3 regions of the Ponticoccus litoralis genome follow, and region 2 is predicted to be linked to each of the others. Evidence: riboswitches for the same ligand, from Rfam matches in the RefSeq annotation. Region 2 holds a riboswitch; each other region holds the start of a gene.

Region 1 (10,171 bases), 240 kb from region 2:
AGAATGACGTGATCGCCCGGGGCGAGCCGCTGGAACACCGCGGTGATCGCCGCCATGCCGGAGGAAAACAGCAAGCAGCCCGCGCCGCCTTCCAGCGCGTTGATCACGGCTTCGGTCTGCTGATAGCTGGGGTTGTCGTCGCGCGTGAACATGCGACCGGCGCGATCCAGGTGCGCGGGGTCGCGCAGGAAGGATGTCGAGGGCCGCAGGGGCGCGGCCATCGCATCTGTCTCGCGGTCGATCCAGCCCAGGGCGGTCGCGGCCAGGGTGTCGGGGTGGGGAAGCCGCGTCATGCCATCACCCCGTCTTCCGCGCGAGGACCGCAGAGCGCATAGCTGCCATCGGCCGCGACACGCAGGCCGTAATCGGCTTCGGCGCTTTCCTGGCTGACCAGTCCGGTCAGCACGTCGCGCACCACGTGTTCAGGGTCGCGGTCGACGGGGTTGCCATACCCGGCGCCGCCGGGGGTCAGCATGACCAGGCGCTGATCGCCCGGAATGACCTGTTCGCCCTTCGGGTTGAGCCGTGTTCCGTCCGACAGGGTCAGCACGCCGGGCGCGCCGTTCATTCCGCCCTCCCGGCCGCGCGCCGGATGGTTGATGCGGTCAAGCGCGGCGAACAGGGAAATCGGCGCCTCCTCGCTGCTGGACAGTTCCAGCACCTGGCCCAGGCCGCCGCGATAGCGCCCTGGCCCGCTCGAGTCCTGGCGGTATTCGCGTTTCCAGATGATCAGCGGCGACACGCTTTCGGTGATCTCGACCAGCGACCCCATCACGCCGCTTGGGAAGGCCGTGGCCGACAGGCCGTCCTTGGTCGGACGCGCGCCGGTGCCGCCGTTGTGGACCAGTTCGGTCGCAAAGCGGGTCTTGCCGGGCGTTGCACTGACCGCGTAGCCGCCGCGTAGCGGCAGGTCCCACAGGCAGCAGGCGCCTTCGGCGGGGGCCAGACCCGGGCGGGCCTTGTGCAGACAGCCGAACACCACATCGGGCAGCAACTGGCCGACGACGTGGCGCATGGCGACCGGCACCGGGTACTGCGCATTGACGATGGTGTTTTCCGGCGCGGTGATCTTCAGCGGCTCCAGCGAGCCGGCGTTGTTGGGGATGTCCGGCGCGATGGCGCATTTCAGCGCGAAGCAGGAATAGGCGCTGGCATAGTTCAGCGGGCAGTTGATGCCCTTGCTCGAAAGACCCGACGTGCCGGTGAAATCGACGGTGATCTCGCCGCTGCGGATGGTCATCGTGGCTTCGAGATCCAGCGGCTTGTCGTAGCCGTCGACGCGCATGGTGTTGTGATAGACACCCTCCGGCAGGGCGCGGATCAGGTCGTTGGTGCGCTGGCGCGAGGTGTCGACGATGTAGTCCGAGATATCTTCCAGCGTGGTGATGCCGACATCGCCCATGCATTCCGACAGGCGACGGCTGCCGCATTCAACGCAGGCCATCAGCGCGTAAAGGTCGCCTTCGACCTCGATCGGCACCCGGCTGTTGGCTTTCAGGATGCGGATGAAATTGGTGTCCAGCCGCCCGGCATCGACCAGCTTGAAGATCGGCACGAACAGGCCTTCGTCCAGCACGTCGGTGCCGTCAGGGCCGAAGCCCGGGCCGCCGAGATCGGCAAGGTGGCTGGTGCAGGAGGTGAACCCGATCAGTTTGCCCTCGTGGAAGCAGGGACGCACCAGCATGAAGTCGTTGAGGTGGCCGGCTGCCTTCCAAGGGTCGTTGGTCAGATAGATGTCGTCGGGGTGCATGTCTTCCAGCGGGAATTCCTCGAGGAAGAAACTGACCGATTCCGCCATCGTGTTTACATGGCCGGGGGTGCCGGTAACCGCCTGCGCGATCATCCGGCCCCGGATGTCGAATATCCCGGCGGAAAGGTCGCCCGATTCCCGCACGATGGGGTTGAAGGCGGTCCGCATGAGCGTCTGTGCCTGCTCTTCGACGATGGCGATCAGCCGGTTCCACAGGATCTGGCGTTCGATTTCGTTCAGTTCGCGGGCCATGTTCAAACCTTTTCAAGCACGAGGTTGGATTTGCTGTCGATCCGGCCTGTGAAGGCGGCGGTGACGAAGGTCGTGGTCTGCGGTTCGGCGACCAGGGCCGGGCCCTGGAAGCTTGCGCCGGCAGCCAGGTCGGGGCGCCAGTAGATCGGCACGTCCCGGTAGTCGTGGTCCGCAGGAAGGAAGACCGAGCGGTCGCCGATCGCGGCGGCGTCGAAGGCGGTCCCGTCGGCCTGTCGCGGTTCGAGCCGGCTCCTGCGCGGTCGAGACGACGATGGACCAGGACAGGATCTCGATGTCGCGTTCCGGGATGGTACGGCTGAACAGTCGCGTATAGCCGGCCTCGTAATCGGCCCTGATCTGCGCAACGTCCTTTTCGGTCAGCGTGCCCGCCGGCACCGGCACCTGGATTTCGTGGCCCTGACCGACGTAGCGCATATAGGCGGTGCGGGTCTCGACCAGGTCGGCTTCGGGCTCGCCGCTGCGGACGATGCCGCGGGCCTCGGAGGAAATCTCGTCCAGAACCGCGTTCGCGCCGTTCAGGTCGAACTGGTCCAGCGTCATGTAGCGGCTGCGCACCACCTCGTAGGCGATGGGGGCGCGCAGGAAGCCGACGGCAGAGCCGACGCTGCAGTTGGCCGGCACGATGACGCGCCCCACGCCCAGCTTTTCGGCCATGCGGACCGCATGCAGGGGGCCGCCGCCGCCAAAGGCGATCATGGTGTAGCGCGACAGGTCCGCACCATGTTCGACCGAATGGATGCGCGCGGCATTCGCCATGTTCTCTTCGACCATCTCGGTTATGCCGAGCGCCGCTTCGGAGGTGCTGACATCCAGCGGGTCGCCGACATCGCCCTTGATGGCGGTCCCGGCGGCGTCGACATCCAGATGCATCCGCCCTTCGGCGAAGGTTTCAGGGTCGATCCGGCCCAGCACCACATTGGCATCCGTCACGGTCGGCTTGACGCCGCCCTTGCCATAGCAGGCAGCCCCGGGCACCGAGCCGGCGCTCTCCGGCCCGATCGCCAGACGGCGCATGGTGTCAACATCGGCGATGGACCCGCCACCGGCCCCAATCTCGATCATCTCGACCACCGGGATCCGCACCGGCATGCCGCTGCCCTTCTGGAACCGGGCCGCGCGCGCGATCTCGAAGTTGCGTGCGGTCTGGGGAAGGTAGTCGTCGATCAGGCAGATCTTCGCGGTGGTGCCTCCCATGTCGAAGGACACAACCCGGTCTTCTTCCAGGCTGGCGGCAATGCGGCTGGCAAGCACCGCGCCGCCGCTGGGGCCGGATTCGACAAGGCGGATCGGATAGCGGATGGCAGCCTCCAGCGTGGTCATGCCCCCGCCCGAGGTCATCAGGAACAGCGGGCAGACAAAGCCGTTGTCGGCCAGCGTCTTTTCCAGCGCCCGCAGGTAGCGGGCCATGATCGGCTGCACGTAGGAATTGCAGACCGTGGTCATGAAGCGCTCGTATTCGCGCACCTCGGGGCAGACGTCCGACGACAGCGTGATCTCTGCCGTGCAGCCGGCGTCGATCAGCAGAGCGCGCACGGCCTGCTCGTGGGCCGGATTGGCATAGGAATGCAGCAGGCCCACGGCGACCGCCTCGATGCCCAGGCGGTTCAGTTCGGCGGCCAGTTCGGTGACGCGGGCGCGGTCGAGCGGCAGCAGGACATTGCCGCGCACATCCATCCGCTCGGTCACCGTGAAGCGCAGATCGCGCGGCATCAGCGGCGCCGGCTTTTCCAGCTGCAGATCGAACTGATCGTAGCGGGATTCATATGCGATTTCGAGGCTGTCGCGGAAGCCCTCGGTCGTGATCAGCGCGGTCCTCGGCGCCCTTGCGCTCGATCAGCGCATTTGTGGCCGGGTGGTGCCATGGACGAAGATATCGATATCGCTGGGGGCCAGCCCCGACTGCTCGCGGACGATGGTCACACCCGCCATGATGCCACGTTCGGGCTGCTCCAGATCGGTCGGCACCTTGGCCGTGAACATGCCCTTGGGCGTTTCCAGCACCACATCGGTGAAGGTGCCGCCGATATCAGCTGCCAGACGTGTCTTGGTCTTTGCGTGGGTCATGGGAACTGCACTCCGTTTGCCTTGACGGTTAAGTGTCACGGGCCGTCTAGTGAGGGAAACGAAACGTTTTTTTACCGCTATCGATTATTTCGATAGTCCCGTGTCGGGGCATTGAGGCATGGGTGCAGAGCGACCGTCGGGCCGGTTTCGCGGCCTTTCCCAAGCACGGCGGGTGTTGCGGATGTCGGCGCGGATCCCCCGGGTCGTGCGGGCTCTGGTCGGGGCGCGGGATATCGGTCTTTGACCTTTCGGCCCGCCGGGGTGCAAAGTGGCTGGTCCCCGGATTGGCCCGGGCGCCGGGATTGCTGCTCTGGTGGCCGACAGGGCCGGGCCCGCCGAGGTTGGCCGGGACCTCGATGTCAAGGTCGGCGGCGAGCAGATGCGCGGCTGTTGCGCGGGGCCGGGACCGTGCGGCGCGGCCTGCTTGTCCGCCCGTGCCGGGATGGGCCTTCAGCGGCCCGGACATGGTCCACCGGCGTGAACCGACCGCCCGGGGCGCCAAGCGGGGTGCCGCCGGTTCACGGGTCGCGGGTCACGGCGCGCGCTTGACAAGCGAGGGCCGGTCGGTCGTCCTTGGCAAATGCTTCCGCAAGGCGCCCCCTGTTCGCTCAGGCAGAGGAGGCCTTCAGGGCTAGGGCTTTCCTGCGGCGGCGGCCCCTGCGTGAGGGTTCAATGCGGCAGGCGGTAGGACCGTCGGGCCTGCGCGCCGCCGCGCCTCTGCCGCTTTGGCATCGCAAGGGGCAATGGCGTCAGCGGCGCTTCCAGCGAGCGTGTCAGAAGCCTGCAGAATTCCGCCACGGTCGGCGAGTGGGCCATGAACGGAGCGGCCTTGTCAAAGGCGTCCCGCGCGGCCTGCAGATAATCCGCATTGCCCGGCAAGCCCGCGATCCATTGCATATAGCCAAGCTGCCCCATTTGCCGCGCCTCGTCGGCTGGCATCGCTCCGGTGTCGAGTTGAAGGATCGTGCGTTCCAGTGTCATTGCGCCCTCCGCGCAGGGGAGGGGGCATGAACGGAGGCGGCGATGTCCACAGGGCCGTCAGGTCCATATGTCGTCTCTCCAGTCCCAGAGCGCCCCGCCCGGGTTAAGGTGACTGCGGTGCGCAACAGCACGCACCGGAGATGGCAGGTCTCCTGACTTGCGGGTCGCCGCTTTCCCGAACCTTCCCGAACCGCTTCGGTTCAGTGGTGTTCTTCGGGGTCGCTCGCCGCTCACAGTTGCGGGGGCAGTTGCGGAGTTGGGTCAAGGCCCTCACCGCATTCCCTTTTAAACCGGCCCTTTCAGGCCGGTCACCATCGCCTTCTGAATTGCAGAATTCCGGGCAAAAGTCGAGTGGAATTGCCAATGGCGGCCAATACGGCGCTTGCCGTCCAGCGGGGTGTTTCCCCTGTCAGCCCCCAGGCCAGACCGCGCCTTGCCCGCCCGGGGGATGCGCCGGAGGCTCCGCTGCCGGACATGCCTTGGGTCGGCGACCTGCCCCCTGATGCGAACTGGAAGGCGGGCGCCTGTGCCGCCTTCGTTCGCGATGCCCGTGCCCGCAGGTTCGTCTTCCGGCGCGGGGGGCCGGACCGTAGAAGCGCGTTGGCGATGCCCGGGCGCTTCGGGGTCCGGCGACAGAGGACGGTCACCGGATGGATCCGGCACCGCGACCGTCGCTTGCCGTGCCTGCCCGGACGCGACGCCGACGGTGCCGCGCAACCCGGCGATCAACAGCCCGTATCCGGGGGTAAGGTCGACGGGCGAAAGCAGCGCCCCGGCCTCCGGTGAACCGGATCGAGTGCGCCGCGCCCCCGTCCGTCAGGGCCGGTCAGAAGCCGACCTGATCCGCCCCCTTCAGGTGCAGGATCTCGCGCGCCTCGTCCGGGGTTGCTAGTTCCAGCCCCAGCCCCTCGATGATCTGGCGGGCCTTCGTCACCTGCTCGGCGTTGCTGCGCGCCAGTTGCCCCGGTCCGGCCCAGAGCGAATCCTCCAGCCCGACGCGGATATTGCCGCCCATGGCCGCCGCCATCGCCGCGATGGGCAGCTGGTTCTTGCCCGCGCCCAGAACCGACCACTGGTACTGGTCGCCGAACAGCCGGTCCGCCGTGCGCTTCATGTGCATGACGTCGTCGGGATGCGCGCCAATGCCGCCCATCAGGCCAAAGACCGTCTGGATGAAGAGCGGCGCCTTGACCAGTCCGGCGTCGAGGAAGTGCTTGAGGTTATAGAGATGCGCCGTGTCGTAGCATTCGAACTCGAACCGGGTGCCGAGCGGCCCGAGCGTCGTCAGGATGTACTCGATTTGGCCGAAGCTGTTGTTGAAGATGATGTTCTTGTTGCCGAGGTAGTCGCGTTCCCACTGGTGTTTGGGGTTCGGAAAGCGCTTGAGCATCGGGAAGAGGCCGAAGTTCATCGACCCCATGTTGAGCGAGGCGACCTCGGGGCGGTGCGTTTCCGCCGGGCGGACGCGTTCCTCGATGCTCATGGTGGGCGCGCCGCCGGTGGTGATGTTCACCACGCAGTCCGAGGCCTGCTTGATCACGCCGAGGAAGGGCGCGAAGGCCTCGGGCGACTGGTCGGGGCTGCCGTCCTCGGGGTTGCGGGCGTGCAGGTGCACGATGGCCGCGCCCGCCTCTGCCGCGCCGATGGCGGCTTCGGCGATTTCCGAAGCCGTGACGGGCAGGTATTCCGACATCGAGGGCGTGTGGATCGCGCCGGTCACGGCGCAGGTGATGATGACCTTGCGGGGTTTCGCCATGGTCTGGGGCTCCTTCAGGATTGTTCGGATGCAAGGTGGCGACGCAGGGCGGCCAGCCGCGCGTCGCGCCTGTCCTGCCGGGCGCGGATGGTCTCGGGGCTGCGGTCCTGCGTCCAAGTCGCGGCGATCTTCTCGGCGTTCTCGACGGAAAAGACCTCCGGTCCCGCCGGTTCCTCTGCCAGACGCGCGTAGAAGCCGCCGTAGCGGGTGGCGTAGTCGATGATGCCGCCGGGGGCGTTCAGGTCGATGGTCTCGATCGGCCCCATCAGCGCCCACCGCAGGCCCAGCCCGTCCTTGATGGTGGCGTCCAGCCCCTCGACGCTGACGACGCCCTCGCCCAGAAGCCGCAGCGCCTCGCCCAGAAGGGCGCCCTGCAGGCGGTTCAGGACAAAGCCGTCGCGCTCGCGGGTCATGCGCACCGGCACCTGCCCGATATCGCGGTAGAGCGCTTCGGCGCGGTCCATGGTCTCTGTCGCGGTCCATGGCGCGGGGCAAAGCTCGACCACCGGGACAAGATGCGGCGGGTTGACCGGGTGCCCGACAAGGCAGCGGTGCCGGTGTTCAAGCCCCTCGGTGAAGCGCGAGGCGACGATGGCGGAGGTCGAGGAGGCGATGATGGCCCCGGGCGGGGTGGCCGCATCGAGCCGGGCGAAGAGGTCGGTCTTGACCTCGATCTTCTCGGGCCCGTTCTCCTGCACGAAGCTGACGCCCGCGACCGCCTCTTCCAGCGTGGGACAGGTGCGGATGCGGGCCAGCGTCCCGTCGCGGTCCTGCAAGAGGCCCTCGGCCAGCAGGGTGTCGCAGAGCACGGCCATGTCCGCGGCGAAGCGGTCCAGAACGGCGGCATCGGCGTCCCAGACCTGCACGGAATGCCCGGCGCGGGCGAAAAGCGCGCTCCATGCGCGGCTCGATCAGGCCCGCGCCGATGATGGCGACTGTCTCGGTCATGTCAGGGCCCTTTCGTTACAGCCACAGGACCTGGCGGCGCAGGTCGATGTCATGGGCCAGCGCGGCGGATGGCCCGTCATGGATGATGCTGCCGCGTTCCAGCGCGACGGTGCGGTCCGACAGCGTCAGCGCGAGGTCGAGGTTGTGGTCCACGATGATGATGGACACCTCTTCGCGCAAGCGGTCGAAGGTCTCGAACAGCTGCTCGACGATGGCGGGGGACAGCCCCTCGAAGGGTTCGTCCAGCAGCAGCACGCGGGTGTCGCCGGACAGCGCGCGGGCCACGGCGGCCATCTGCTGCTCGCCGCCCGAAAGGTAGTCGGCGGGCGTGTCGATGCGTTCCTTCAGGCGGGGGAAGTAGGACAGGATGCGCTCTTCGTCCCAGTGGATGCCCGCGCCTGTCTGGCGGCGGATGCGGCCCAGTTCGAGGTTGTCGCGCACCGACATGCCCGCGAAAAGGCCGCGCCCCTGCGGCACGTAAGAGATGCCCGCCCGGGCCATGGCCGCCGAGCTGAGGCCGTGAATGGGCGTGCCGTCCAGCGTGATCGCGCCGCTGCTGACCGGGGCGATGCCGATCAGCGCCTTGAGCAACGTCGATTTGCCTGCGCCGTTGCGGCCCAGAAGCGCGAGGATCTCGCCCTGCCGCAGGTCGAAGCTGACGTCGTGGATGATGTGGCTCTTGCCATAGCTGACGTTGACCTTGTCCAGCGACAGCAGCACCTTGTCCTGTACGGCGCTGGTGCGCTCCTTTCCCGCCACCGCAGAGGTGCCCGAGCCGATGTAGACCTCTTGCACGCGCTTGTCGCCGCGCGCGTCGGCCACGGTGCCGTCCAGCAGCACCTCGCCCTCGTTCATCACGGTGACGTGGTCGGCCAGTTCAAAGACGCGGTCGATGTCGTGTTCCACCAGCAGCACCGGGATATCCGCCGAGAGCGCCTTGAGCAGGTGGCCGATGCGCTCGCGCTCTGCCACCGAAAGGCCCGCAAGCGGCTCGTCCGCCAGCAGGATGCGCGGGTGGTTCCCCAGCGCAAGGCCGAGGTCCAAGAGCCGCTGACCGCCGTAAGAGAGCGAGGCAGCCTCGGCGTCCTCCATCCCCGAGAGGCCCGCGTATTCCATGATCTGCGCGGTATGGGCGTTGACCTCCGAAAGGGTGCGGGCGCGGATCAGCGGGTTCATGCGCTGCGCATCGCCCGCCTGCACCGCGAGCCGGATGTTCTCCTGTACGGTCAACGAGGGGAACAGGTTGGTGATCTGGAAGCTGCGCCCGATGCCCGCCGCCGAGATCTCCTCTGGCGTGCGGCCCGACAGCGGCTGGCCCATCAGGGTCACGCTGCCCGCATCGGGTTTGTAGAGACCGGACATCAGGTTGAAGGCAGTCGTTTTGCCTGCGCCGTTCGGGCCGATCAGAGCGTGCAGGGACCGGTCGCGGACCGAAATGTCCACCGCGTTCACCGCTTTCAGCCCGCCGAAGGCCTTGGAGATGCCCTTGGCCTCGAGCAGGGGGCCGTCGCTGTGCTGCGCGGGTTTCAGGAAGTCGGGCAGGGGATGCACCCCGGCCTTGCGGCCCGCCATGGCGGCGCCGGTCTCTGCCGGTGGGTTCAGATAGCGGCGGATCTGGCCGGGAATGCCGATCAGCCCCTCGCGCGCGAACAGCACGAAGCCCATGAAGACAAGGCCGAACCACAACAGCCAGTTGTCGGTGTAGATCGACAGATACTCGCGGAAGAGGATGTAGAACAGCGCGCCGAGCGCCGGGCCAAGGTAGCTGCGCATCCCGCCGATGACGACCATGGCCAGCAGCTCGCCCGAGAAGATCACCGACATCGGCTCTGCCGAGGTCATGCGGTTCTTGTAAAGCAGCAGCACCCCCGCCAGCGCCGTGATCGTGGCGGACAGGACGAAGGCCGCAAGCTTGTAACGGTCGACCTTGTAGCCAAGGAAGCGCGCGCGCTGCTCGTTCTCGCGGATGGCCAGAAGGACGGTGCCAAGGGGCGAGTTGTTGAAGCGCCAGAGCAGGACCATGACAGCGAAGGCGATCAGGGCCACCAGCCAGTAGTAGGGCTGCGACATGCTGAAATCGAGGCCCGCGAAGGCCGGGCGCTCGATCCCGCCAAGGCCGTTCTCGCCGCCGGTGACCTCGGTCCAGCGGAAGGCGATGGAAAAGCCGAGCGCCGAAAGCGCCAGCGTCATCAGCGAGAAATAGACCCCCCGGCGGCGCAGGATCAGCGCGCCGAAGCCGGTGGCGATCACGGCGGTGGCGATCACGGCCACCAGCAGTGGGACAAAGAAGGCGCCGCCCATGGCCAGCGAGGTCAGCCCCGCGAGGTAGGCGCCCAGCCCGAACCACGCGCCGTGGCCGAAGCTGACCAGCCCTGTGCGGCCCGCAAGGATGTTCAGGC
Region 2 (10,171 bases):
CCCTGACCGGCAAGGCTGTCGCCCGCCCGTTCGAAGAGGTCCAGTGCCGATCCCGGCGGTTCTGGCCCAGCGGCACCGTGCTGTGCGCGTCGATCCATGTCAGGATCAGCCCGATCTGCGAGGTCACCGCGCCCTTGGCCAGCAAGCCGCCAAGGCGGTACTGCGCCCTGACGCGGTCATGCAGGGGCAGCAGGTGCTCCGCCAGCAGCAGCCGGATCGCGGCGCCTGTCAGATCGCCCGAGGCCGCGCCTTCGGCATCGGGCAGCCTGTCGTGCGGCAGCCCGGTCATGCGCGGTTCGCGCAGGGCCAGCGCCGAGGGGCGCCCGTCCGCGCCGAAACGCAGCAGCACGTTCCCGGCAGAGATATCGGGCAGACGCCCGAACAGAACCCATGCCGCCAGCAGCGGCGCGGCCACCCGGTAGGCGTAGGTCTGCAGGAACAGGACGGCGCCGGCCTTCGCATCCTCGACCCCGGCAGCCCGGCCCCGGGCCGCCACCTCGCCTGCAATCTCCGCGTCAGACAGGGCCGTTGCCGCAAGCCAGCCGTCGCGGTGCTCTGCCCCGCTGACGACAAACCGCTCTCCCAGCTGCCCGACCACCCGCATGGTCTCTGCTAAGGTGGTGGGACGGTTGGGCCAGTGCGGTGCGGGCAAGGCCTCTGCCATTGCCCGCACCGGCGTGACCTGGAATCCGGGGCCTTCGTCCCTCATGCCCGCACCTCGAAGGGCGCGATCACCGGCGCATCGCGCAGCTGGCCGATCTCGGCCTCCACCCCGTAGGTCTGGCGGATGGTCTGCGGGGTGAGGGCGGTTTTCCACGGCCCCTCGGCCACCAGCCGGCCTTCGTGCAGCAGCGCGATCCGGGTCGAGAAACGCGCCGCCAGAGACAGGTCGTGGATCGCGACGATGACCCCGACCCCGCGCACGCGGACCTCGTCCGCCAGCAGGCGCAGCGTCGCAAGCTGGTTGCCGATGTCCAGCGCGCTGGTCGGCTCGTCCAGAACGATCAGCGGCGTCTGCTGCGCCAGCGCGCGGGCCAGCATGACCCGCTGACGCTCGCCGCCGCTGAGCGCATCCATGGTGCGGAAGGCCAGCCCGGCAAGGTCAAGCCGGTCGAGAACGCTTTCCACCACCGCGATATCCCCGGCCCGGGGCCGCGTGCCCATGTAGGGCGTGCGCCCCAGCAGGCAGGTATCGAAGACCGTCACCGGAAAGCCGTCCGGCGGTCGCTGCGGCACATAGGCGATCTGCCGGGCACAGGCGCGCGCCGACAGGCTGCGCACGGGCTGGCCGCCCAACAGGACCGCGCCGCGATCCGGGCGGGACTGGCCCAGCAGGGCGCGCACCAGCGTCGATTTGCCCGCGCCGTTCGGACCGATCAGGCCAAGGATCTCCCCCGGCCCGACAGAGAGGCTGACCTCGTCGAGGACGGTGCGCCCGCCGATCCTTTGGCACAGGCCCCCGGCCTGAAGCGTGGTCATGCGAAGGTCTCCCGTTTGCGGGAAATGACGAGGTGCAGGAACATCGGCACACCCACGAAGGCCACGACGATCCCCACCGGCAGGACGGTCGGGCTGAAGGCCAGCCGCCCCACGGTGTCGGCCACCAGCAGCAGCGCCGCGCCGCAGATCGCCGCGAAGGGGATCAGCAGGCGGTGGTCGCCGCCGATGATCATGCGCGCCAGATGCGGGCCGATCAGCCCGACAAAGCCGATCACCCCGACAAAGCTGATGACACCCGCCGCCGCCACGACCGACAGCAGGATCGCCGTGACCCGAAGCCGGGGCACGTTCATGCCCAGCGACTGCGCCACGTCGTCGCCCGCCACGGTCAGCGCGTTCAGCTGCCAGGCCTTGCGCTGCATCACCGGCAGGATCACCGCCAGCAGCACCGCACACAGCCCCACCGCGTCCCATTGCACGCCGTTCAGGCTGCCGAAGGTCCAGTGCACCACGCGGGCCAACTGTTCTTCGGTCGCGACGAACTGCACCGCCGCCGTCATGGCGCTGAACAGATACATCAGCGCGATCCCGGTCAGGATCATCGCCTGCGCCCCCATGCCCCGCCACCAGGCCAGCGAGAAGACGCAGACCGCGCAGAGCAGCGCGCAGGCAAAGGCCGAGAGCGGCACGAAGTAGACCCCCGCCGCCTGCACGCCGACGCCGAACATGATCGCGACAGAGGCACCGAAGCCCGCCGCCGAGGACACGCCGATGGTATAGGGGCTGACCAGCGGGTTGCGGGTGATGGCCTGCATCAGCACGCCCGACACCGACAGCGCCGCCCCGGCGACCATGGCCATGACCACGCGCGGCAGGCGCAGGAACAAAAGGACGCGGGCGGCCTGTTCATCCTCTACCAGATCGAGGTGACCGAAGCTCAGCCGCTCCAGCACCACCAGCGCCAGCGTGCCGATGCCGGTTTCGTTGATGCCGCGCACCGCCACCGCCGCCGCGGCCACGATCAGCAGGACGAAGGACAGCGCCACGACCGTGGCGCGCCGCCTGCCGGACGCGCGATAGAGATCGCCGACAGAGGCGGCGGTGGCGACGGTCGGAGTGGCGCTGGGGGCGGCCTGCACCGCCCCGCCTGTCGACAAGGTCCGCATGGACCCACTCAGAACCCGGCCCGATAGGTCATGCCGGGCTGGTAGGGCAGGCCCTGGAAGTCCTCGATCCACCGGCGCATCGCCTCTTCGGGGTCGATATCGGCGAACAGCTCGGGGTGCGCCCATTTGGCGATCTGCAGGGCGCCGGTGATCTTGGACGACCCGCCCGCGAGGTAGTAGTTGATGACGTGGACATTGCCGCTTTGCCCCGCCGGAGAGGACAGGATTTCCTCGCGGCCGGTCAGGTCGGCCCATGTCGTCGCGTATTGCGCCTCGGGGATCGTGGTGTAGGAACCCGGCTCCAGCTTGACGATCAGCTGCGGCTGGCGCTGGACGATTTCCTCGGGGTCGATGGTGAAGGCGTTGACGTTCCCGCGCGAGGCCGCCTGATCCTCGATGACGATATCGCCAAAGACATTCTCGCCCCCGCCGGCGGCGATCATGTCATGCCAGCCGGACCCCGGCGTCACGGTCACGAGCGGGCGCTTTTCCTCGAGGTAGACAGGCACCGGCGGGACACCGTCCAGACGCTCGGCCAGCAGGGTCTGGTAGCCGACGTAGTAATCCACCAGATCCGCCGCCTGCTCTTCCCGGCCGAAAAGCTTGCCCATCAGCTCGACGTTCTCGACATGCTTCAGCGTGTCCCAGGCGGTGATGACCATGACCGGGATGCCGAAGGGTTCCAGCTGGCGCGCCGCCTCTTCGTAGACGCCATTGCGCGGCAGGATCACCAGGTCGGGGTTCTTGGCGATGATCGCCTCGTAGTTCGGTTCGTTCTGCCCCTGCCCGACCACGTCGGCCTCGGTGAACTCGGGCCAGTAATCCGGGTCGCGATAGGTGCTGGCGCCGGTGCCGACAACCTGGTCGATGGCGCCGATGGCGCGGGCGAATTCCACCGAGTAGCGGTTGAAGATCACCGCGCGCTGGATCGGAAGATCGACCTCGACCGAGCGTACCGACATCGTCGGTGATGGTTTCGGCCCAAAGGGGCACCGAGGTCGCCAGCGCGACAGCCGCGGCGAAGAGGGTGGATTTGAACAACATGCGATCACCTCGATCAGTTTTGTTTCCCGAGGTGCTCTTGGGGTGCATCACGGCGCCGGACCCGGCGCCCTTCGGCGTCCGGCCCCATGGCCATGGCTGCCACCCTGCCGAGCCCCTCGTCGGCGGTTGCGTCTGCCATGGCAGGTCTCCTCGGCTCGCGGCTCGGACGTTCGATGATCCCTTCCCGGCCCGGGGGCCAGTGGCACGATCGCGAACTCGCCGCCTACAGTTGCGAGGGCAGCCGCAGCCCGGGTCTCCCCGTCCTGCGTTCCCTTTTCATCCGCCGTTGCGGAACCGTGGCAGGCCGGAAGATACAGAGATCGCGCTCCGCGGCAACAGCAAAGGCAGCGGGTCCCCGGCCGTGAGGGGGTAACGCATTGGCGCATCGGGATATTCGGTGGCGCTGGAACTGATGGACCCCCGACAGCCCGTCCGCGGAGCATGCTGGCCGATGCCCGGCGCGCGGCGGCGGGGGCCTTGTGGATGCGCGCTGTTCGCCGCAGGACCAGCGGGCGCGGAAAGCCGGGCCCGGCGCGCCACAGCCCGGCCTTCGCGACGGGGCATCCTCCGGTGGTCGGCCCGCCGCTTCCCGCCCGGGCGACAGGCAGGATAACGGACCCGAAAAGCCCCTGCCGATACCGGACGTCGACTTATCCCCGGAAAACGACCTTCAATATATTGACACCCCCCTGCCCCGGATCGCAATATGCAGTTGCTTTGGTTCCGGCGGGGTGACTCGTCGGCTAAGAGGGAAGCCGGTGAGGGTCCGGCACTGCCCCCGCAACTGTAAACGGCGAGTTTCTGTCCATTCCACTGGTGTCGGACGGCACCGGGAAGGCGGACAGGAAACGTTTGAGCCGCAAGTCAGGAGACCTGCCAGAGCATGAACGACGACCGCGGCGGAGGGCCCGGGCGCGCGGATAGGTCGTTTGGCCCTGTCCCCGTGTCCGCTTCGCCCACAGGCAGCAAACCGGCAAAGGGACAACCGCATGAGTATCACCGTCTATTCCAAGCCCGCCTGCGTGCAATGCACCGCAACCACCCGCGCCCTGACCGCGCGCGGCATCGATTTCCGCCTCGTCGACCTGACCGAGGACGCCGCGGCCATGGAACTGGTCACCGGGCTTGGATACCGGCAGGCGCCGGTTGTCGTCGCGGGCGACGAGCACTGGGCCGGGTTCCGTCCCGACATGATCAGCCGCCTGTCCTGACGCCGGGCGGTCGGTCATGGGGGGCCTCGCCTATTTTTCCAGCGGCTCGGGCAACACGGCCCGGTTCGTGGAGCGGCTCGGCCTTCCCGCCACCCGGCTGCCCCTGCGCGGCGATGCCGCGCCGCCGCTGATGACCGCGCCCTTCGTGCTGATCTGTCCGACCTACGCGGACGGGGCGGGGCGCGGCGCGGTGGCCAAGCCGGTGATCCGGTTTCTGAACATCGAAGCGAACCGGACCCTGCTGCGCGGCGTGATCGCCAGCGGCAACCGGAACTTCGGAGAGACATTCGCGATGGCCGGACAGGTCATCGCCCGAAAATGCAACGTGCCCGTGCTCTACCGGTTCGAACTCGCGGGGACCGACGCCGACATCGCCCGTGTTCGTGACGGGCTGCAAACCTTCTGGGGAACCCGATGCTTGACGCCAGCCTGACCCAAGGCCTTGATTACCACGCGCTGAACGCGATGCTGAACCTCTACGACGCAGAGGGCAACATCCAGTTCGAAGCCGACCGCATGGCGGCGCGGCAGTACTTCCTGCAACATGTGAACCAGAACACGGTCTTCTTCCATTCGCTGGAAGAGAAGCTGGGCTACCTCGTCGACGAGGGTTACTATGAGGCGCAGGTTCTGGAACAGTATCCCCGGGACTTCCTGCGCAGGATCTGGGAGGCCGCCTTTGCCAAGAAGTTCCGCTTTCCGACCTTCCTTGGCGCGTTCAAGTATTACACCTCCTACACGCTGAAGACCCGCGACGGGCAGCGGTTCCTCGAACGCTACGAAGACCGCGTCGTGATGAACGCGCTGGCGCTGGCGCAGGGCGATGAGACGCTGGCCATGCAGCTGATGGAGGAAATCCTCTCGGGCCGGTTCCAGCCCGCGACGCCGACCTTCCTGAACGCCGGCAAGACCGCGCGGGGCGAATTCGTGTCCTGCTTCCTGCTGCGGCTGGAAGACAACATGGAAAGCATCGGGCGCGGCATCAACTCGGCCCTGCAACTGTCCAAGCGCGGCGGTGGCGTGGCCCTGATGCTGACCAACATCCGCGAGTACGGCGCGCCCATCAAGGGGATCGAGAACCAGTCCTCGGGCGTCATCCCGGTGATGAAACTGCTGGAGGACAGCTTCAGCTACGCCAACCAGCTGGGCGCCCGGCAGGGTGCGGGCGCGGTCTATCTGCACGCGCATCACCCGGACATCCTGCGCTTCCTCGACACCAAGCGCGAGAACGCCGACGAGAAGATCCGCATCAAGACGCTGTCGCTTGGCGTGGTGATCCCCGACGTGACCTTCGAGCTGGCGAAGCGCAACGAGGACATGTATCTCTTTTCGCCGCACGACGTCGAACGGGTCTACGGCTGTGCCTTCTCGGAAATCTCGGTGACCGAAAAATACGCCGAGATGGTCGACAACCCGAAGATCCGCAAGAAGAAGATCAACGCGCGCGCCTTCTTCCAGACGCTGGCCGAAATCCAGTTCGAAAGCGGCTATCCCTACATCATGTTCGAGGACACGGTGAACCGCGCGAACCCGATCGCGGGCCGGATCACCATGTCGAACCTCTGCTCCGAGATCCTTCAGGTGAACGAGCCGTCGGAGTTCAACGACGACCTCAGCTATGCGCACATGGGCACCGACATCTCCTGCAACCTCGGGTCCATGAACATCGCGCGGGCCATGGATGGCGGCGATCTGGGCGCCTCTGTCGGCACCGCGATCCGGGCGCTGAACGCGGTGTCCGAGATGTCGGCCATCGACTCGGTGCCCTCGATCCGCAAGGGCAACGACGAAAGCCACGCCATCGGGCTTGGGCAGATGAACCTGCACGGCTTCCTTGCGCGCGAGCATATCCAGTACGGCAGCCCCGAAGGCGTGGAATTCACCAGCGCCTATTTCGCCGCCATCCTGTTCCACGCGTTGACCGCCTCTTGCCGGCTGGCGCAGAAAAAGGGCCGCAGCTTCAAGGGGTTCGAGACCTCGGCCTATGCCGACGGCAGTTATTTCGACAAGTATACCGACCGCAGCTGGCGCCCCGAGCAGCCATCCGTGAAGGCGCTGTTCAAGCGGTTCGGCATCGAGCTGCCGGGCAAGAAGGACTGGGTCGCGCTCAAGAAGGACGTGATGACGCACGGGCTGTACAATCGCAACCTGCAGGCGGTGCCGCCCACCGGCTCGATCAGCTACATCAACTATGCGACCTCCTCGATCCATCCGATCACCGCGAAGATCGAGATCCGCAAGGAGGGCAAGATCGACCGCGTCTACTATCCGGCGCCCTACATGAACGCCGAGAACCTCGAGTATTACCGCGACGCCTACGACATCGGCCCCGAGGCGATCATCGACACCTATGCCGCGGCGACGGAACACGTCGACCAGGGCCTGTCGCTGACCCTGTTCTTCCCCGCCGAGGCCAGCACCCGCGATATCAACCGCGCGCAGATCTACGCCTGGAAGAAGGGCATCAAGACAATCTACTACATCCGCCTGCGCCAGGCCGCGCTGGAAGGCACCGAAGTCGAGGGCTGCGTGTCCTGCACGCTTTGAGGAACGAGACGATGAAAGACATGACCCACACCCGCCCCGTCCCCCGCGCGATCAACTGGAACCGCCTTCAGGACGACAAGGACCTGGAAATCTGGAACCGCCTGACCGCCAATTTCTGGCTGCCGGAAAAGGTGCCGCTGTCGAACGACATCCAAAGCTGGTCGCAGCTGACCGAGGACGAACAGACCCTGACGATCCGGGTCTTCACCGGGCTGACGCTGCTGGACACGATCCAGAACACGGTAGGCGCCCCGGCCCTGATGCCCGACGCCCAGACGCCGCACGAAGAGGCGGTGCTGACCAATATCGCCTTCATGGAGGCGGTGCACGCGCGGTCCTATTCGTCGGTCTTCTCGACCCTGTGCCAGACCGTTCAGGTGGACGAGGCCTTCCGCTGGTCGGCGGAGAACGAACACCTTCAGGCCAAGTCCCGCCTGATCCTCGACGAATACGACGCCACCGCGAACCCGCTGAAGAAGAAGATCGCCAGCGTGTTCCTCGAAAGCTTCCTCTTCTACTCGGGCTTCTACCTGCCCATGCACTGGTCCAGCCGTGCGCGCCTGACCAATACCGCCGACCTGATCCGGCTGATCATCCGGGACGAGGCGATCCATGGCTATTACATCGGCTACAAGTTCCAGCGCGCGCTGGAGCGCCTGCCCGAGGCCGAACGGGCCGAGTTGAAGGACTTTGCCTTTGCGCTGCTCTTCGACCTCTACGACATCGAGGCGCGCTATACCCAGCAGCTCTACGATCCGCTGGGCCTGACCGAGGACGTCAAGGCCTTCCTGCATTACAACGCCAACAAGGCGCTGCAGAACCTCGGCTTCGAGGCGCTGTTTCCGGACGAGACCTGCCGGGTGAACCCCGCGATCATGGCGGCCCTGTCGCCGGGTTCGGACGAGAACCACGACTTCTTCTCGGGGTCTGGGTCGAGCTACGTCATCGGCAAGACCGTCGCGACCGAAGACGCCGACTGGGATTTCTGACGCCCGTCGCTTGTCGGCCCGCTCCGGCCCGGGGCGGACCGGCACAGGGGGGCGTTGGACGAAAGCGCAGATCGGCGGGTAGGGCGTGATCCGGCGGCGGCTCGGGGCCTGTGTGCCCGCGGGGCCGCGCCCGACAGCACCACCCCTGCGTGACGCGGCTTTAGCGCCCCCTGCCCTGACGCCGCCCGCGGCGGCGAGGCCGGGCACCTGTTTTCCGACCGGATAGCTGGCCCTCAGCGCCGCTGCGCCCTGCCCGTCATCCGCGCCGTTGAGCCCTTGGGGCGGTGCGGTCGGAGGCGCTGGCGCCCGGCCCTCACCCGGCTTGCCTGCCAGCGCCTGCCACCCGAGGCGAGGCATCTTGCAGGCAGGCCGCACATCCCCTCCGGCGCGACGGGAAAAGGCCCCGCGCAGGCGGTTACGAGACTTCCAGCACGCCGCGGATCACCGTGAAGATCGCCGCCGACAGCAGCGCCGCCGCCGGGACCGTGATCACCCAGGCCGCGATGATGGTCATGAAATGGGACCGCCGCACCAGCTTGCGCCGCCGCCGTTCCTCGGGGGCCGGGCGCATCTCTTTCGGCACGGCGGCCTTGACGTTGCGCATCCGGCGCTCTGCGTCCCATTCCCGGAAGAAGCCCACGCCAAAGACGCCGCCCACGGCGATATGGGTCGAGCTGACCGGCAGCCCCAGCCAGCTGGCCACGATCACCGTGATCGCCGCCGAAAGCGCCACGCAATAGGCGCGCATCGGGTTCAGCTTGGTGATCTGGTTGCCGACCATGCGGATCAGCTTCGGCCCGAAGAGGAAGAGGCCGAAGGAAATCCCCATGGCGCCGATCACCATGACCCAGATCGGGATGCCGAAGGCATGGGTGAAATCGCCGGTGCTCGAGGCCTGCACGATGGCCGCCAGAGGCCCGACCGCATTGGCCACGTCGTTGGCGCCATGGGCGAAGCTGAGCAGCGCCGCCGAGACGATCAGGGGGATGCCGAACAGCACCTTGAGCGACTTGTTGCGGTTCTCCAGCCCCTCGGACTGGTGGCGGATCACCGGGATCATCACCAGCCAGATCAGGACCCCGGCGCCCAGACCGATCAACAGCGCCGCGCCGAGGTCGATCTTCACCAGCTGCTTCAGGCCCTTCAGCGCGATATAGGCGGTAAAGGCGCCGCCCATGATGCCCACCAGAACCGGGACCCAGCGCCGGGCAGAGGCGATCTTGTCCTCGGTGTAGATGATGTTCGACTTGATGAACCACAGGAACCCGGCGGCGATGGCCCCGCCCAGCATCGGCGAGATCACCCAGCTTGCGGCAATCGCGCCCATCTGCCCCCAGCTGACGGCGGCAAAGCCCGCCGCGGCGATGCCCGCGCCCATCACGCCGCCGACCACCGAATGCGTGGTCGAGACCGGCGCGCCGATCCATGTGGCAAGGTTGACCCAGAGCGCCGAGGCCAGCAGCGCCGCCATCATGGCGGTGATGAAGGCGCCGGGCGTGCCCATGCTTTCCGGCGCGATGATGCCCTTGGCGATGGTCGAGACCACGTCGCCGCCCGCGATCAGGGCGCCCGCGCTTTCGAAGACCACCGCGATGGCGATGGCCCCGCCCATGGTCAGCGCGTTGGCGCCCACCGCGGGGCCCATGTTGTTGGCCACGTCGTTGGCGCCGATGTTCAGCGCCATGTAGGCCCCGAAGGCCGCCGCGATCACCACGACCAGCGTGTTGTTCGCCTGCCCGAAGATCAGCGCCGCCAGAAGCGCGGCGAAGACCAC
Region 3 (10,171 bases), on a different contig from region 2:
GTCGCCGAAGACGCTGTCCTTCACGTCGCAGACAAAGCGGTCGATCCGCGTGATCGCCTCGGCCAGAGAGGTGGCGGCGTCGAGCCCCAGATCCCCCTCGACCCCCAGCGCCTGCGCCTCGTCTCGGATGTCCTGCTGCAGCCGGTCGCGCCGCCGCGGGTCCAGCCCGTCGGCGTTGGAGAACTCGTCGAGCAGGCTTTCCAGACGCGCCAGCCGGTCCGGCGTGCCCGAGGTCTTCAGCGGCGGCGGCACATGGCCCAGCGTCACCGCGCCGATGCGGCGCTTGGCCTGCGCGGCCTCGCCGGGATCGTTGACGATGAAGGGGTACAGTACCGGCAGGGCGCCGGTCAGCGCCTCGGGCCAGCAGGTGTCGGACAGGGCGACGGATTTGCCCGGCAGCCACTCCAGCGTGCCATGTGCGCCGATATGCACCAGCGCATCCGCATGCCGCTGAAGCCAGAGGTAGAAGGCGACGTAGCCGTGGCGCGGCACGCGCGACAGGTCGTGGTAATCGTCGTCCCGGCTCGCGGCCTCGCCGCGCTCGGGCTGCAGCGCGACCAGCGCAGTGCCCAGCCGCAGCACCGGCAGGGTGATCCCCTCGGGCGTCGCGGCGGTATCGGCCTCGGGCGCGCCCCATGCGGCCTGCAGATCCGCGCGCAGCGTCTCGGGCAGCGTGTCCAGCGCCGCCGCGTAATCCGCCCAGGGCCAGACCAGCCGGGCCGCGGCCAATGTTGCCTCGTCCAGCCCGGTTTCGACCGCATGGCCCGCGGCCCGCAGATCCTCCAGCATTGCCCGGGCCGAGGCCACGGCATCCAGACCCACCGCATGGGCCATCTGCCAGTCGCGCCCCGGGTAGGTCGACAGAACCAGCGCCACCCGCCGCGCGTCGGCCGGGACAGCGGCCAGCCGCCGCCACCCCGCCACCCGGTCACAGAAGGCCGCGACACGGCCCGCATGCACCCTGTGCACAACACGCGAGAACTGCAGGTCCGGGTCGCGCTCGCCCGCTTCCTTGAAGGACAGGACGCCGCCGAAGATCCGCCCGTCCACCTCGGGCAGCACCACGTGCATGGCCAGATCCGCCGGGGACAAGCCGCGCTCCGCCGCGTCCCGGGCCTCGCGGTCCGAGGTCGCCAGCGCCGCACTGGAACACCGGCACGCCGCCAGCGTCCAGCGGCGAGGCCCCGCCGCCCGAACGCCCGGAAAAGGCGGTCAGGTTCACGATCACCTCCGGCGCCAGCGCCGCCACCTGCCGCCGCAGCCAGCCCGTGGCCTCCGGCGCCTTCAGCGAGGGCACGAAGAGCGCCGCCACCTCGAAGCCCCGCGCCCGCAGGCCCTCCATCACCGCCTCGACCGGCTCCAGGTCCGCCGCCACCGAGGTAAGACCGGTAGAAGACCACCACCGCCCCGGGTTTCTTCTTGGTCAAAATACCGTCGGGGGGCTCGGCCTGTCCGAGCGGGGGGCAGACAGCCCCTCCGGCAATCGCCCCGAAGGCCACCGCCGGACAGCAGACGCCCTCCTCGGGCGTCCATGCGCCGACCTGCGGCAGGCCCTTGGCGCCTCGCACCGGTCCGGCATAAAGCCCCGAGGCCAGCGCCATCTGCGCCAGCGCCGCCTGCGCCGCCACCGCGCCGCCGCTGTCGCAGAGATGCTGCAACCGGCGCAGCGTGGAGACCGGCAGGGTCGAGACCGCGTCCAGCCGCGCATCCACCCGCCCGTCGGCGGGCAGCACCGCCAGCGCGATGCCCTTCTCGCGGCACAGCGCCTCGACCTGTTGCAACCCATAGGCCCAGTAGGGCACGCCGCCGATCAGCCGGATCAGCACACCCTTCGCCCCCGCCAAGGTCTGCTCGACATAGGTGTCGACCGACAGCGGGTGCTTCAGCGCCGCAAGGTTCGCCAGCCGCAGCGCGGGCATCCGCTTCGCGCCGCCGCCGCGATGCCAGCCCGCCGCAAAGGCCCCAAGGTCCGAGTCCGAGAAGGACAGCACCACCAGATCGCCCGGGTCCTGCGCAAGGTCCCGAGGGGTGTCGGCCTCGTCCAGCCCGTGGCTTTCGCGAAAGATGACATGCATGGGCGTGCGGCGGGCCCAAGGCCCGCCCTACATCAGGCGGCGACCGGCGCCGCGCCAAGGATCGCGCGGATCGCCTCGGGCTTCACGTCGTCATGTTCGGCGATGACCACCACCTTCGAGACCCGCGCCTCACCGGGCTTCCACGGGCGGTCGTACTGGTGGCGCACCCGCGCGCCCACCGCCTGTACCAGAAGGCGCATCGGCTTGCCCTTGACGCTGGCATAGCCCTTGACCCGCAGGATGTTCAGCTCGTTCGCCAGCCGCTCGATGGCGGTGACCAGCTGCTCGGGGCTGTCGAGTTCCGGCAGCTCCACCACGATCGACTCGAAATCGTCATGCTCGTGGTCGTCGTGGCCGTCATGATGCGAGGGGCGCGCGTCCATGTCGTCCTCGGCGGCGGCCTCCAGCCCGAGGATGACGCGCGGGTCGACCACACCCTCGGCAACCTCGACCACCGGCAGCACGCGCGGCGCCTCGGCGGCGATGATCGCCTTGGCCCCGGCCACACCCTCGGGACCGGCAAGGTCGGGCTTGGTCAGCAGGATGATGTCGGCGCAGCTGATCTGGTCCTCGAAGACCTCCGACAGCGGTGTTTCGTGATCGAGGCTGTCGTCGGCCAGCCGCTGCGCGTCCACCCGCGCCACGTCGGGGGCGAAGCGGCCCGAGGCCACGGCCTCGGCATCGGCCAGCGCGATCACGCCGTCGACGGTGATCTTCGAGCGGATATCGGGCCAGTCGAAGGCCTTCAGCAGCGGCTTGGGCAGGGCGAGGCCCGAGGTCTCGATCAGGATGTGATCGGGGCGCGGCTCCAGCGCCATCAGCGCCTCGATGGTGGGGATGAAATCGTCGGCCACGGTGCAGCAGATGCAGCCGTTGGCCAGTTCCATGATGTTCTCGGCGGGGCAGTCGGGGATGGCGCAGCCCTTCAGGATCTCGCCATCCACGCCGACATCGCCGAATTCGTTGACGACGACCGCGAGGCGCTTGCCGCCCGGGTTCTGCATCAGGTGGCGGACCAGCGTCGTCTTGCCGGAGCCGAGGAAGCCCGTGATCACGGTGACGGGCAGTTTCGAAAGATCGGTCATTCGGCAGGCTCCTGCGTTTGCGGGGTCAGGGGTGGGATGCGCGCGATGCAGTTGCGCTTGAAGTGCTCGGGACGCTGGCGCCACGGGATCAGCCCGTCCGCCGTCTGGTGATAAAGCGACGCGCCTTCCAGCAGCATGTCGGAATGCGACGCCTCGTCGACATTGCCGAACACATAGGTCCAGCGGTCGCCGCCCCGCAGCGCGACGGTGCAGCCGAGATCGCAGTTCTGCAGGCACTCGACGGCGGTGACGCGCACGCCTTCGGGCGCGTCCCGCGCGGTGATCTCGTCGTACAGACGCTGTCCGGGGCGGCGGTCGTCGGCGGGGACGTCCATGCCCTTGCGGCATTTCACGCAGACAAGCAGTTCGGTCGGGGCAGTGGGCGCGGTCATCGTCTCTCCTGTCCGGGGGGATGACGGGCGCGGCCCTTCGACAGGGACCAATCCCGACACCGGCACACCCCGTCCGGTCTCAAAAGCTCTTCTCGCTGGCAGGTCTCCCGGCTTGCGGATCTCGGGCCTTGCGGCCCAGCGGTCCCCGACCTTCCCGGCGCGATGCCAGTGGCGATGGGGCCCTTTCCGGTTCACGGTCGCGGGGGCGGCTGCGCCTGACCCCGCACGGGGCTGCACATTCCCTTTTCACCTGTTTACACAGGCACCAGCAGGGTGCGAGATGCGCCCATTCGCCCCGAGTTGTCAAGGAGAAGCGCCATGTCCGACACGGTCACCCCCGAAGAGCAGGCCCGCCACGCCGAGAAGATGAAGAAGATCAAGGCGGCGCGCGATCGGATGATGGCAGGCAAGACCGGCGAGAAGGGGCTGATCATGGTCCACACCGGGCCGGGCAAGGGCAAGTCCTCCTCGGGATTCGGCATGGTGATGCGCTGCATCGCCCATGGCATGCCCTGCGCGGTGGTGCAGTTCATCAAGGGCAACTGGATCACCGGCGAGGCCGAGATGATCCGCGAACGCTTTGCCGAGGAATGTCGGTTCTTCGTCTCGGGCGAGGGCTTTACTTGGGAAACCCAGGACAAGGCCCGCGACATCGCCGCCGCTCAGGCCGGGTGGAAGATCGCGAAGGAACAGATCCTCGACCCCGAGATCCGCTTCGTGCTGCTGGACGAGATCAACATCGCGCTGCGCTACGATTACCTCGACATCGACGAGGTGGTCGATTTCCTGCTGCACCAGAAGCCCGAGATGACCCATGTCTGCCTGACCGGCCGCAACGCCAAGCCCGAGCTGATCGAAGCCGCCGACCTGGTGACCGAGATGACGCTGGTCAAGCACCCCTTCCGCGACGGGATCAAGGCGCAGAAGGGGGTGGAGTTCTAGGCTCCCACCGTTCCTAGTGCGGCGTTTCGCGGGCCGGGCAAGGCCAAGCGGGTCGTCGCCCCCTTGGATCGTTTCGCACCAAGGCGCGCAGCGACCGTGCCGCGCGATCCGGCGACCTTGCTCCCGGGTCGGCTCTCCCGGCGGCGCTGCCCAAACGATCCGATGGCCATGCCGGAGCGTTGTCTCTGCCGACAGCCCCGTCCGCCCGTCATCTCTCCCGACGGCCCTGCCCCTGCGTTGCCTCCCCTGCGCGTCTTCCCGTCCGGCGGCGCTGCGCTTGCGTCGCCCCGTCCGGCGGCGGCTGGACGCTGGAGGCAGTCCCGCCGCCCGCCGCGCCCCCGGCCCCATGCCGGGATGCGGTGAAGGGCCCGGGATGCGCGGCGGTCAGATGTCCTTCATCAGCCTCAGCGCATCGTAGATCGCCGCGTGGGTGTTGCGGGCGCTCACCGCGTCACCGATGCGGTAGAGCGCGAAACCCCCGTCCGGGTTGCGCGTCAGCTCCTGCGGCTGGCCGTCGATCAGCGCGTCGTAATCCACCGCGCCGCCGTTCGAGGACAGCGGCTTCAGCTCGAAATACAGCTCGTCCATCGGCAGGGTGCCGTAGTTCACCACCACCTGATCGTAGGTCTTTTCGGTCTTCAGGGCGCTGTAATCGGTGCCGATCACGGCCTTCAGCCGGTTGCCGTCGCGGGTCACGTCCTTGAGGCGGCGGGTCACGGTGAAGGTCACGTCCTTGTCCTGCAACGCGCGCATGTAGGGCACGAGGTTCATCGCCATGATGTCGGGCGCGAAGGTCCGGTCGGGGGTCATGATCTCGACCGTGCTGCCCGCATTGGCGGCAACCTCGGCGGCCATGACACCGGGATGATCGCCGCTTTCGTCGTAGATCAGGATGTTCTGGCCGGGCTTCACGTCGCCCGCGATGATGTCCCAGGCGGTGACGACCAGATCCTGCTCCTTGCCGCTTTCGAAAAGTTCGGTGTTGGGCAGGCCGCCGGTGGCCACGATCACCACGTCGGGGTTCAGGGCAGTGACGTCTTCGGCCTCGGCCCATGTGTTGAAGCGGAATTCCACGTCGCGCGCCGCGCATTGCGCCATGCGCCAGTCGATGATGCTGATCATCTCGCGGCGGCGCGGGTTCAGCGCGGTCAGGCGCACCTGTCCGCCCGGGTCGGGCTGCGCCTCCAGCACCGTCACGGCATGGCCGCGCTCGGCGGCGACGCGCGCCGCCTCGAGCCCGGCGGGACCGGCGCCGACGATCACCACCCGCTTGCGGGTCGACGCCGGTTCGATGGTATGCGGCATGGTCAGTTCGCGGCCCGTGGCGGCGTTGTGGATGCACAAGGCATCGCCCGCCTGATAGATCCGGTCGAGGCAGTAGGTGGCGCCGACGCAGGGGCGGATATCGTCCTCGCGCCCCTCCACGATCTTCTTGACGATATGCGGGTCGGCCATGTGGGCGCGGGTCATGCCCACCATGTCCAGAAGCCCCGCCGCAACCGCATGGCGCGCCGTCGCCACATCGGGGATCTTGGCGGCGTGGAAGGTGGGCATGCCGGTGGCCTGCTTGACCCGACCGGCGAAATCCAGATGCGGGGCGTTCTTCATGCCCTGGATCGGGATCAGGTCGGTCATCGCCGGGTCGCTGTGGATCCGGCCCCGCACCACGTTGAGGAAATCGACCATGCCCGAGGCGGCAAGCCGCCCGGAAATCTCGATGCCGTCCTCTTCGGTGATGCCGCCCGCCTCGGCCTCGTCCGCCGTGTAGCGCAGCCCCACGATGAAGTCGTCGCCCACCCGCTTGCGGATGCCACCCAGCACATCCATCAGCAATTGCATCCGCGTGTCCAGCGTCTGGCCGCCGTAGGGGCCATCGAGGTCATTGGTCAGCGGCGACCAGAACTGGTCCAGCAGGTGGCCGTAGACCTGCAACTCGATCCCGTCCATGCCGCCTGCCTTCATGCGCTCGGTCGCATCGGCGAAATCGGTGATGATGCGCTCGATGTCCCAGTCCTCGGCCCGCTTGGGAAAGGCCCGGTGGGCCGGTTCGCGGTGCTTGGAGGACGACACCGAGGGCAGCCAGGCCCCCTTGTTCCACGCCGTGCGGCGGCCAAGATGCGTCAGCTGGATCATCACCGCGCAGCCGTGGTCGTGGCAGGCATCGGTCAGCTGGCGGATCCACGGCACCACCTCGTCGCGATAGGCGAGGATATTGTTGAAGACCGGCGGGCTGTCCTTGGACACCGCCGCAGACCCCGCCGTCATCGCCAGCGCCACGCCCGCCTTCGCCCGTTCGGCGTGATAGGCGGCATAACGCTCCTTGGGCATGCCGTCCTCGGGGTAGGCCGGTTCATGGCTGGTGGTCATGATCCGGTTGCGCAGGGTCAGGTGCTTGAGCTGGTAGGGCTGAAGAAGCGGATCGCTGGACATGGCTGTGCCTTCTTGCTGAATGGCGGCACTTTTCGGGAAATGTTCACTTGTGTCAACAAAAAGATCACTAGTGTTTATTTCCTTGTACAGACGCGGTCCCGGGGATAATCATCGCGGCCATGACGACACAGGCAGAGCCCCCCCACCCCGAGGAAAAGACCAGCGGCTGGCGCGGCTCGCGCGAGGTCTGGTTGCAGGCCGCGCAGGCGGCGCTGATCGCCTCGGGGGTCGATGCGGTGAAAATCCAGCCGCTGGCCAATGGCTTGCAGCTGTCGCGCACCAGCTTTTACTGGTTCTTCAAGGATCGAAAGGCCCTCTTGGATGCGCTGCTGGAGGAATGGGACGCCAAGAACACCGGCGCCTTCGTCGAGGCCAGCGCCGCCTATGCGGAGACGATCTCCGAGGCGATCCTGAACCTGATCGCCGTGTTCCTGGACGAGACGGCTTTCGAGCCGCAGCTGGACTTTGCGATCCGGGGCTGGGCGCATAAGTCCGAGGTCGCAGCGGCGCAGATCCATGCCGCCGACGAGGTCCGCATCGACGCGATCCGGGCGATGTTCGCGCGGTTCGGCTTTGCCGCAGACGAGGCAGAGGTGCGCGCCCGCACCGTCTACCTGACCCAGATCGGCTATATCTCGATGCAGGTTTCGGAAAGCCTTGCCACCCGGATGCAGCGCACGCCCGGCTACGTGAAGACCTTCTGCGGCACCGCCCCGACCGCCAGCGAACTGGCCCGCTTCCACGCCCGGCTGAGGTTCGACCCGGCGGCGCCCTGACTGCGGCGGGCCATGGGCGCGCAAAGCCTGCGGCCATGGCGCGGACGGATCAGCGGGGCCTCTGGAAAGGCTTCACGGCCCGACGGCCTGACCAGGCCACCAGAGCGGGACGCCACCCTCGGGCAGCTTGGCGCGGACAGGATGCCAGCAGGCCCGGCAGGCGCGCCCCGGCAGGCGGTTTCCGCCGCGACGCGTGTTGTTCCTCCGCCGCCCTGCCGATGAACCTCCTGCCCCCCTTGCCGCAGGTTCCGCAGGGCCCGGAATGACCGCCCCGTCGAAAACCGGGCACCGCTGCGCATCCTTGTGGCCGATGTCCTTCAACAGGCTGCCGTCCCGCGTTATAGATACGACGCACGCCGCCAGCTTCGAAGGATCCGCCCCATGCCCAAACGCCTTCTGACCGAATTCGGCATGGGCACCTCGCTCCGCCGGCAGGACTATACGCAGGCCGCCTGCCGGGGCGTCGAGAACGCGCTCTGGCACAATTCGATCAACCTCGCCGAGCTGTTCGGCAAGGAGAAGGCGGATATGCACATCACCGTCGACGTGGGCGTGCAGCAGCCCGAGCGTGTCGACGTGGCGAAGGTCGCGGCGGTCTTTCCCTACGGCACCGTCTCGGTCACCGTGACGAAGGGCGGGCTGGACGTGCCGCGCCCCGATGGCGACGGGCTGCCGACCGTCATGGCGAATGTCGCGATCTCGGTCGCGCTGGAGGGCATCTGATGCAACGCTTCATCATCGAGATGGGCATGGGCAACGACCTGCACGGCATGGACTATACCAAGGCGGTCGTACCGCGCGATCGAGGATGCGCTGCGGCACTCGTCGATCCCGCTCTTCGGCGCGCTGGGGCTGGACCATGCCGAGATGCGCGTGCAGGTCACCGTCGCCGTGCAGGAACCCGAGCGTGTCGACTGCGCCGCCCTGACCGCCCGCCTGCCGCGCGGCAAGGCCGAGGTCCGCGCGGTGCACGGCGGGCTGAACGTGACCAATCCCGACAGCAAAGAGGTCACGGTCATCGCGCAGGCCGCCGTCGAGGCCTTCCTGCCCAAGCAGGTCTGAGCCGTGATGCCCGCACTGATCGTCTGGGATTTCGACGGCGTCCTGAACGCCAACCTGCGCGGCGGGCGGACCTTCTGGGCCGACAACATGAAGGCCGATCTGGGCATCGACCCGCGCGGCTTCAGCCACGAGATGTTCACGGCGGGCGACTTTCGCGACATCCTGCGCGGACGGCGGGATCTCCTGCTGCATGTCTCGGACTGGCTGGCGCGCCACGGGCATGACCTCAGCGGCGAGGATTTCCTTGCCTACTGGTTCGAAAAGGACGCCCATCCCGACGCCGAGGTGCTGGGCTGGCTGAAGGCGCATCCGGCGCGCCATGTCATCGGCACCAACAACGAACACCGGCGCTGCTGCTACATCGAGGAGCAGATGGGCTATGCGGCCCATGTGGACCATGTCTTTTCTTCGGGCCGGATGGGGGCGGCAAAGCCCGACCCCGGCTTCTTTGCACAGATCGAGCACTGGGCCGGTCTGGCGCCCGCGCGCATCCTGCTGGTCGACGATGTCGCCGCCAATATCGCCGCCGCCACGGCCCGGGGCTGGCAGGGGTTCCATTTCACCGACACGACCCGCAAGGCGCTGCCCGAAAGGCTGGGGCTATGAGCGCCCCGGCCCGCGTCACCCGCTACCGGATCACCGCGCGCCGCGATGTGCCCGCGCCGCGCCTCAGCCTCGCGCTTGTCGCCGACCTGCACGCCTGCCGCCCCTTCATGGACCTGCCGCGCATCCGGGCGCTGGTGGCGCAGACCAATGCGCTGGGGGCCGACATGATCCTGCTTCTGGGCGACTACGTGGGCCATGTCTATGGCGGCCGCAGCCTGCCGCCGGAACCGGTGACCGAGGCACTGGCGCAGCTGAGCGCACCGCTGGGGGTCTTCGCCGTCTTCGGCAACCACGACTGGAAGGACGACCGGCAGGCCCGGGCCACCGGCGACCCGACCATATGGCACCGGGCCTTTGCCGCGCACGGCCTGCCCTGCCTGAACAACGACGCGCTGACCATCGAGGCACCCGGCGGCGCCTTCACGCTGGCCGGGCTCGATTCGCAGCGCGCCTTCCGCAGCTTCTGGCACCGCGACGCGCCGGGGGCGGACCGGCTGGACCAGGTGCTGCCCAAGCTGGACCCGGCCCGCTTCACCCTGCTGATGGCGCATGAGCCGGACATCTTCCCCGAACTGCCCGGCCATATCGACCTGACGGTTTCCGGCCATACCCACGGCGGCCAGATCCTGCCCTTCGGCCAGCCGCTTGTGGTGCCCTCCCGCTTCGGCACGCGCTATGCCTACGGCCATACCGAGGAAGAGGGGCGGCAACTGGTGGTCTCGGGCGGGCTGGGCTGTTCTGGGCCGCCGTTCCGCTACCGCAGGCCGCCGGAACTGGTGCTGCTGGAGATCGCATGACCGCGC

The links. A riboswitch is a leader RNA that binds a small molecule or an ion and turns the genes downstream of it on or off. The one in region 2 is predicted to bind cobalamin.
Region 1: it holds a riboswitch for cobalamin, as region 2 does, so the genes downstream of both, ABFB10_RS22455 (hypothetical protein) here and nrdH (glutaredoxin-like protein NrdH) in region 2, are expected to answer to the same signal.
Region 3: it holds a riboswitch for cobalamin, as region 2 does, so the genes downstream of both, ABFB10_RS06915 (DUF1636 family protein) here and nrdH (glutaredoxin-like protein NrdH) in region 2, are expected to answer to the same signal.

The regions. Positions count from the first base shown of each region.
Region 1 is NZ_JBDNCH010000004.1:377,510-387,680, reverse strand. It holds gene ABFB10_RS22475 (trans-sulfuration enzyme family protein) at 1-293, opposite strand, end outside; gene ABFB10_RS22470 (hydantoinase B/oxoprolinase family protein) at 290-2,002, opposite strand; gene ABFB10_RS22465 (hypothetical protein) at 2,005-2,367, opposite strand; partial or broken gene ABFB10_RS22460 (hydantoinase/oxoprolinase family protein) at 2,645-4,003, opposite strand; gene ABFB10_RS22455 (hypothetical protein) at 4,757-5,068, opposite strand; cobalamin riboswitch at 5,194-5,399, opposite strand; gene kce (3,5-dioxohexanoate:acetyl-CoA acetone transferase) at 5,895-6,824, opposite strand; gene ABFB10_RS22445 (3-hydroxyacyl-CoA dehydrogenase NAD-binding domain-containing protein) at 6,839-7,690, opposite strand; gene ABFB10_RS22440 (branched-chain amino acid ABC transporter ATP-binding protein/permease) at 7,788-10,171, opposite strand, start outside.
Region 2 is NZ_JBDNCH010000004.1:134,410-144,580, reverse strand. It holds gene ABFB10_RS21330 (hypothetical protein) at 1-709, opposite strand, end outside; gene ABFB10_RS21325 (ABC transporter ATP-binding protein) at 706-1,479, opposite strand; gene ABFB10_RS21320 (FecCD family ABC transporter permease) at 1,476-2,606, opposite strand; gene ABFB10_RS21315 (ABC transporter substrate-binding protein) at 2,615-3,568, opposite strand; gene ABFB10_RS21310 (hypothetical protein) at 3,664-3,789, opposite strand; cobalamin riboswitch at 3,773-3,964, opposite strand; cobalamin riboswitch at 4,352-4,545, shown strand; gene nrdH (glutaredoxin-like protein NrdH) at 4,640-4,861, shown strand; gene nrdI (class Ib ribonucleoside-diphosphate reductase assembly flavoprotein NrdI) at 4,878-5,294, shown strand; gene nrdE (class 1b ribonucleoside-diphosphate reductase subunit alpha) at 5,276-7,408, shown strand; gene nrdF (class 1b ribonucleoside-diphosphate reductase subunit beta) at 7,420-8,397, shown strand; gene ABFB10_RS21285 (inorganic phosphate transporter) at 8,813-10,171, opposite strand, start outside.
Region 3 is NZ_JBDNCH010000002.1:1,193,167-1,203,337, forward strand. It holds partial or broken gene cobN (cobaltochelatase subunit CobN) at 1-2,075, opposite strand, end outside; gene cobW (cobalamin biosynthesis protein CobW) at 2,108-3,160, opposite strand; gene ABFB10_RS06915 (DUF1636 family protein) at 3,157-3,552, opposite strand; cobalamin riboswitch at 3,633-3,837, opposite strand; gene cobO (cob(I)yrinic acid a,c-diamide adenosyltransferase) at 3,871-4,494, shown strand; gene ABFB10_RS06925 (FAD-dependent oxidoreductase) at 4,879-6,924, opposite strand; gene ABFB10_RS06930 (TetR/AcrR family transcriptional regulator) at 7,044-7,700, shown strand; gene ABFB10_RS06935 (Lin0512 family protein) at 8,082-8,423, shown strand; partial or broken gene ABFB10_RS06940 (Lin0512 family protein) at 8,423-8,762, shown strand; gene ABFB10_RS06945 (HAD family hydrolase) at 8,769-9,368, shown strand; gene ABFB10_RS06950 (metallophosphoesterase) at 9,365-10,165, shown strand; gene ABFB10_RS06955 (cobyric acid synthase) at 10,162-10,171, shown strand, end outside.